DNA from 3 places in the Arthrobacter sp. TJ-238 genome. Region 3 is predicted to be linked to each of the others. Evidence: riboswitches for the same ligand, from Rfam matches in the RefSeq annotation. Region 3 holds a riboswitch; each other region holds the start of a gene.
The links. Region 3 has a riboswitch for S-adenosylmethionine ahead of AC4D2O_RS15795 (bifunctional o-acetylhomoserine/o-acetylserine sulfhydrylase). Riboswitches for the same ligand answer to the same signal wherever they lie in the genome.
Positions count from the first base shown of each region.

Region 1 (2,258 bases), on a different contig from region 3:
ATGGACGCGCTGTAGCTGAAGCCCAGGGCGCGCGAGGCCTCCAGCTGTCCCTTCTCCACGCTCTGGATACCGGAGCGGAAGATCTCGCCGATGTAGGCAGAGGCGATCAGCGAGAGGGCGAGGATGCCCAGGGGGTACGGACTGGTACTGCCCGTGATCTCCCGGAGGATCGGACCCAGTCCCAGACCGATGAGCAGGATGATCACGACGGCGGGGAGCCCGCGGAAGATGTCCGTGTAGATGCGCGCGATCCAGCGGAGCACCCGGTTGCGGGAGATCCCCATGATCGCGAGGATCATGCCGACGATCGTCCCGATGATCCCCGAGGCCAGCGCGAGCATGAGCGTGTTCGGCAGGCCGACGGTCAGGAGGTCCGGCAGGACGGCGGCCATCGCCTCCCAGTCGAAGAAGGTTTTTCCGAGTTGTTCCAGGGCGTCCATGCAGGGACCGCTACTTTACTTCCACGGCTTTGCTACCGGGCTTCCAGTCGGTGGGCATCTCGCGGTCCGGGTACCACTCCTTTGTGAGCTCGGTCCAGGTGCCGTTGGCGATCACGGCGTCGAGACCCGCGTTCAGGGCGTCGATGAGCGGCTGGTTCTCGCTGTTCACGGCGTACGCGGTGAAGTTCTCGGTGTTGATGATCGTCTCGGCGATCGTGGTGTCGTCGCCCTCCTTCACCTGGCCGGTGGCCTGCTGCGACGGTGCCACCCAGGCGTCCACCTGCCCGTTCTTCACGTTGGCGTAGACGGTGTTGTAGTCCGGGAAGCGCACGGGCTCGAGGCCCAGGGTGTTGGTGACGTAGTCGTCCTGGACGGTGCCCTGGACCACCCCGACGCGCGTGCTCTCGGACAGGGAGTCGAAGCCGGTGACGGAGGAGTCGGTCTTCGCGACGACGGCCATGTAGCCGAAGTCGTAGCCGTTGGTGAAGCCGACGTTCTCCCGGCGGGCCTCGGTCGTGGAGATCGAGGAGGATCCGACGTCGTACTGCTTGTTCTGCACCTGGGCGAGGAGCGCCGAGAAGTCCGTGGAGGCGAACTCCACCTCGAGGCCCAGCTTGTCGCCGATGGCGCGCAGCAGTTCGTTGTCGTAGCCGGTGAAGACGCCGTCCTCCAGGAAGATGTTCGGCGGGGCGTCCGAGAGCGTGCCGACGCGCAGCGTGCCGTCGGTGATCAGGCCGAGGTCCGCCGGATCGATCTCCTCGACCGGGGTGGTGGTCTCGGTGGTGTACTTGTCCAGCGACTGCTGGTCGCTGCCGGCCAGGGCGTCGGTGGTCTCGGTGGGTTCGCTGCTGCTGGAGCTGCCGCAGGAGACCGTCAGGGCGAGCAGGGGCACGGTCAGTGCGGTGAGGACCTTACGGGAGAGGTTCATGGTGTCCTTCGTGGTGGCGGGCCCGGGAACGGGCGCGCTGGGTGGGGTGCTGGGGACGCCGGAGGCCGGCGGGAGGACTGCTGGCTGCTGGGTGACACGCTCGCTGTTCTGGGCTGTGCGCGCTGTGGCGGTCGGACCGGGCCGAAAACCGGGGAAGGACCGCACGACGCCGTACTTGCCAACCGGGGGACTGGACCCGGCGGCCGAATCTTCACCTGGAGCACCCCACTACGGGAGAGGGTTGCTGTCCAGCCGGCCAGGGCCGATGGCTGGAACTCTTGATTTGAGCAAAACGCTAGGGCAGCACGGAGTGTCCGGTCAAAACGGGATCACGGATATTGCGCCGCTTGACGCGGGAATCCGGGGGATCAGGGGCGGGGTGTGGCCGACTTCACACGAATCGGTCCACGAGCGCGGTCAGTTCCTCGGTCAGGGCCGAGGAGGTGCGGATCTCCTGCCCGTCGAGCGAGAGGACGGGCACGAGGAGCCGGATGCTCGAGATGAGCCACACGGCATCGGCGTCGAGGAGGTGGTGCGGTTCGAGCGGCCCGTACCCGAGGTCCCACCCCTGCTCCTTCGCCGCGGTGAACAGCGCGGCCTGCGAGGTGCCGGCCAGGATGCCGCTCTCGAGCTGCGGCGTGACGAGCGTCTTCCGCCCGTCGCGCACATAGGCGAGCAGCACGGTGGACGTGGGCCCCTCGAGGATCTTGCCGTCGGATGAGGTGAAGATGACGTCATCCGCGCCGGACGCCTTCGCGTGGCGGATCGCGGCCATGTTGACGGCGTAGGAGAGCGTCTTGGCGCCCATGAGCAGCCACGGTGCGCGCTGCGCCACGGTGCTGTCGTACCCGCGCTCGAGGAACAGGACCCTCACGCCCGCCTCGCGCTGC
Region 1 is NZ_JBZCNH010000004.1:85,342-87,599, forward strand. Features, by position in the region: gene AC4D2O_RS09290 (amino acid ABC transporter permease) at 1-440, opposite strand, end outside; gene AC4D2O_RS09295 (ABC transporter substrate-binding protein) at 451-1,368, opposite strand; SAM riboswitch class IV at 1,535-1,652, opposite strand; gene AC4D2O_RS09300 (aminodeoxychorismate lyase) at 1,760-2,258, opposite strand, start outside.
Region 1: it holds a riboswitch for S-adenosylmethionine, as region 3 does, so the genes downstream of both, AC4D2O_RS09295 (ABC transporter substrate-binding protein) here and AC4D2O_RS15795 (bifunctional o-acetylhomoserine/o-acetylserine sulfhydrylase) in region 3, are expected to answer to the same signal.

Region 2 (2,258 bases), on a different contig from region 3:
ATGCCGAACAGTCGGGCGGTTCCCGACGTGGGGCGGATAAGTCCCAAGAGGATGCGAAGGGTGGTGGTTTTTCCGGCCCCGTTGGGCCCCAGGAATCCGTGGACTTCGCCCGGCAGGACGGACAGGTCCAGGCCGGCAAGCGCGGCCGTCCGTCCAAAGCTCTTGGCGAGGCGTGAGGTGTTGATGACGGGAGATGAATCTGACTGCATGACAGGATCCGTTCCTTGGTCGCGGCCAACACGCCGCGACGGTTGCCATGGCATGCCGCAGGCGTTTCCGTTTGCGGGCCGACCAGGCTTCCCGGCTCTCCAACCCACATTTTACAAGCGGCCCGGAAGCGGTGGAAGTAGCTGATGTCAGAAAGCAGCCTTGTCCTTGGCTCGGGCCGTGCGCGTACAACATCCACTCAGGACCCGTTGCGTACCTTGATACGGGTGCGATACTTGCGCCACGGAGTACGGGAGAACGCTCTCGGGGAACGAGTTCTGGGAACAGCTCAGCGCTATGGAGGACCGGTCCGAGCGACTGCACAGGACCTACCCTGCTTTGAGCTTGCTAACTGGACAGGGTCCCTTGCCTTAACTGAGTGTGATCTTGGGAGCCGCCCAGGCGGCAGGATCGCTCCCGGAAGCCGTTCACGGCGCCCTCTTAAGGCAGTGCGCCGTCAGCGGCGGGGCCGAGGGTTATGAACATGCGCTGTGTCGGCGAGGAAGATCCGTTCGTAGATGTCGTAGACCACCGCAGCTTTCAGGTCGTTGTACCGACGGTTCCCGTCACCTTCCGTGGCCGCTTGTTTTGCTTCGGCGTAGCGCTGTCGATCCTGTACATCGGACCGGAGCCACGCGACGAACATCTCGTGGCGACGAGGCTCGATGGCGTTCGGTTCCCAGATGTGCAGATTCGTGTTGGGGTCACCGAAGGTGAGCTGTCGGTGCGTGTCACCGGCCACGTCGTCCCGAAAGATGAGTCGGAAGCCTACTGATTCGAGCAGGGGGACGAACGCGGCTTCGTCGGCAACGTGGGGGACCGTGAGATCGATATCGATCACGGGCTTGGCGAGGAGGCCCGGTACGGCCGTCGAGCCGATATGACGGATCTGCATTACCTGGTCGGGAATCGTCTTGCTGATGAGTTGATGCATGAGGGCGAACTGGGTCGCCCACGCTATCCGGTGTGCTTCCGGGGGACCGGGCGGTGTTTGGCGATACGCGGTGCGGGCGGTCTGACGGCGGTAGTTGGCGTCATCACGAAACGGCCTCCACAGCGGATGTGTTGTCACGACTTCAGAGTGTTCCACGCTTCCACGCTTCCGCGCCGTCCACCGCGCGATTGCGCGCCTCCGGCCTCGTCCGGGGCACCCCGATCCGCGTCTGGATCCCCGCGGCACTGCTGGCCTTCCTCGTGCTGGCCGCCGTCGCTCCTTCCGTCTTCCTCCGCCAGGACCCCTTCGAGATCGACCCGGCGAACGCCTTCCAGTCCCCGGACGAGGAAGCGCCGTCCTTGCCCGCACGTTCCGTGCCGGGCCGAATGCTCACCTTGGGCACCCACTACAGCGCGGGGTGCCGTCCAACAAACCAGAGTTCTGCGTTGGAACCCTTGATTCTGCTCCGAGGCCGGGTCGGGTTCGACGGCGGGTCCAGAGGCACCTGTCATCTCGCGTCGCGAAGCGCCTCAGGTAGAAGCACTCCGCCCGTAGAGGGAGACGACGAGGAGGATGATGACTCCGTAGATGAGCTGCTGAATGTTCGCCCCGAGGTTCAGGACGGTTACGAGCGTCGAGACCTGAGCGAGCACGAGTGCCCCTCCGACGGTGCCGACGACCGATCCCCGTCCTCCGAAGATCGAGGCGCCCCCGATGACCACTGCCGCGACCGAGGACAGCAGATAGCTCGCTCCCATCGTCGCCGACGCCTGCTGGTAGTAGCCCACGATCACGATGCCGGCGAAAGCTGCCAGGACGCCGCTCACGATGTAGCCACCGATCCGGATACGGTCCACAGGGAGACCCCCGAGCCGCGCGGCCTCGGCCGCGGAACCGACGACGAACAGCGACCGCCCCCATCCCGTGAAGCTCAGCACAATCTGCAGCACTCCCATGAGAATCAGTCCCAGCAGCAGCACCGAGGCCATCTCGACGCCGAACACCGAGATCTTTGCCGAGGTGATTTGGATGACGAACTCGGGGATGGCGGTGAGCTCCGAGAAATTGAACACCAGGAGTATGACTCCGAACAGCAGTCCGTTCATGGCTATCGTCG
Region 2 is NZ_JBZCNH010000006.1:232,696-234,953, forward strand. Features, by position in the region: gene AC4D2O_RS14580 (ABC transporter ATP-binding protein) at 1-209, opposite strand, end outside; gene AC4D2O_RS14585 (GrpB family protein) at 665-1,297, opposite strand; SAM riboswitch class IV at 1,492-1,602, opposite strand; gene AC4D2O_RS14590 (ABC transporter permease) at 1,672-2,258, opposite strand, start outside.
Region 2: it holds a riboswitch for S-adenosylmethionine, as region 3 does, so the genes downstream of both, AC4D2O_RS14585 (GrpB family protein) here and AC4D2O_RS15795 (bifunctional o-acetylhomoserine/o-acetylserine sulfhydrylase) in region 3, are expected to answer to the same signal.

Region 3 (2,258 bases):
CGTCGATGTTCTCCAGGCCCACGGCGAGCCGCACCAGGCCCGGACGCACGCCGGCCGCGAGCTGCGCCTCCGCCCCGAGCTGGCTGTGCGTGGTCGACGCCGGGTGGATGACGAGCGAGCGGACGTCACCCACGTTCGCGACGTGGGAGTGCAGCTCGAGGCCGTCCACGAAGCGCTTGCCCGCCTCCAGCCCGCCGGCGATGTCGAAGCTGACGATCGCCCCCGTGCCGTTGCGCCCGTACTTCTTCCCGCGCTCGTACCAGGGACTGGAGCTGAGCCCCGCGTAGGCGACGCCCTCGACGTCGTCGTGCCCCTCGAGCCACTCGGCGACCGCCTGCGCGTTCTGCACGTGGCGCTCCAGGCGCAGGCTGAGGGTCTCCAGCCCTTGGGCGATGAGGAAGGCGTTGAAGGGCGACACGGCGGACCCGAGGTCGCGCAGCAACTGCACCCGCGCCTTCAGGATGTACGCGAGGTTCGCGCCGAGCGCGCCGCCCACCCCGAGGTCGCGTGCGTAGACGAGCCCGTTGTAGCTCTCGTCCGGCGTGTTGAAGCCGGGGAACCTCTCCGGGTACTTTGCGAAGTCGAAGTTCCCCGAGTCCACGATCACGCCGGCGATCGCGGTGCCGTGCCCGCCCAGGTACTTCGTGGCGGAGTGCACCACGATGTCCGCGCCCCACTCGATCGGCCGGATCAGGTACGGCGTGGACAGCGTATTGTCCACGATCAGGGGCAGCCCGTGCTCGTGGGCGACGGCGCTGATGCCCTCCAGGTCGAGGACGTCCTGCCGCGGATTGGAGACCACCTCGCCGAAGAACAGCTTGGTGTTCGGGCGGATGGCGGCCCGCCATTGCCCGAGGTCGTCCGGGTCCTCCACGAAGGTGGTCTCGATACCGAACTTCTTCAGGGTGTGCTTGAAGAGGTTGTAGGTGCCGCCGTAGAGGCTGGGACTGGCCACGATGTGGTCCCCGGCCTCGGCGACGTTGAGCACGGCGAAGGTCTCCGCGGCCTGCCCGGAGGCGAGCAGCAGCGCGCCGACCCCGCCCTCGAGGCTCGCGATCCTGGTCTCGACCGCCTCCTGCGTGGGATTCCCGATACGCGTGTAGATCGGGGCGAGCTCCGTCAGCGCGAACCTGTTCGCGGCGCTCTCCGCGCTCGGGAAGACGAACGACGTCGTCTGGTAGATGGGCAGCGCACGCGCCCCCGTGGCTGGATCCGGCACCTGGCCGGCGTGGATCTGGCGTGTCTCAAAGGACCAATCGTTGGACATGGTGCTCCCTGTCGAAGGGGCCCCTCCTCGTCCGCTGCTCCTGCCGACGGGTCACCGCCGAAGGAAGCATCGACTCCGCAGGAGCCCGCGCTTGCGCGACGCCGGTCTGGCGCCGCACCTGGTCCTCACCCGGGGCACCCCACCGCGGTTGGAGGGTTGCCGGCCAGCAAGCCGGGGCTTCGTGCTGGCACTCATGACCTGCATCCATGGAAACCCATATGGGCGGATCCGGCAACACGTGTGACATTGCGTGAAGGAGGGCGCACCGTGCGCCCGGTGCAGCGGCAGGATCAGGAGTAAGGGGAGCCTAAGTCGAGACGTACATCACTTAGTGCCACACTGTCGGCATGCGCCTGGACCACGTCTCTTACGCCTGTGAACCCGATGGACTTGCCGCGACTGCCGATCGCATCTCGGCCCGGCTCGGCATGGAGCCGGTGAAGGGCGGGGTGCATCCCCGCTTCGGCACCCGGAACATGATCTTCCCGCTGGCCAACGGTCAGTACCTCGAGGTCGTCGAGGTCCTCAACCACCCCGCGTCGGACAAGGCGCCGTTCGGCCAGGCCGTCCGCGCCCGGTCCGAGGCCGGCGGCGGCTGGATGGGCTGGTGCGTGGCCGTGGACGACCTGGGCCCCTTCGAGGAGCGCCTCGGCCGCAGCGCGGTCCCCGGCAACCGCAAGTTCCCCGACGGCCAGGAGCTCACCTGGCAGCAGATCGGCATCAAGGGGCTCATCGCTGATCCCCAGGTCCCCTACCTGCTGCGGTGGGACGACGGGACCGAGCCCCTGCATCCCTCGAAGGCCCGCCCTGCCTCGGTGAAACTGGACTGCCTGACCATCGCCGGCTCCTCCGAGCGCGTCACGGAATGGCTCGGCACGGACGTCGAGGCGACGCTCGACGGCGTGCAGGTCCAGTGGATCGCGCCCAGGGGCACGCCGGGCATCATGTCCGTGACATTCGAGACCGCCGACGGCCGCATCGAGATCTGACG
Region 3 is NZ_JBZCNH010000007.1:149,184-151,441, forward strand. Features, by position in the region: gene AC4D2O_RS15795 (bifunctional o-acetylhomoserine/o-acetylserine sulfhydrylase) at 1-1,267, opposite strand, end outside; SAM riboswitch class IV at 1,350-1,466, opposite strand; gene AC4D2O_RS15800 (VOC family protein) at 1,615-2,256, shown strand.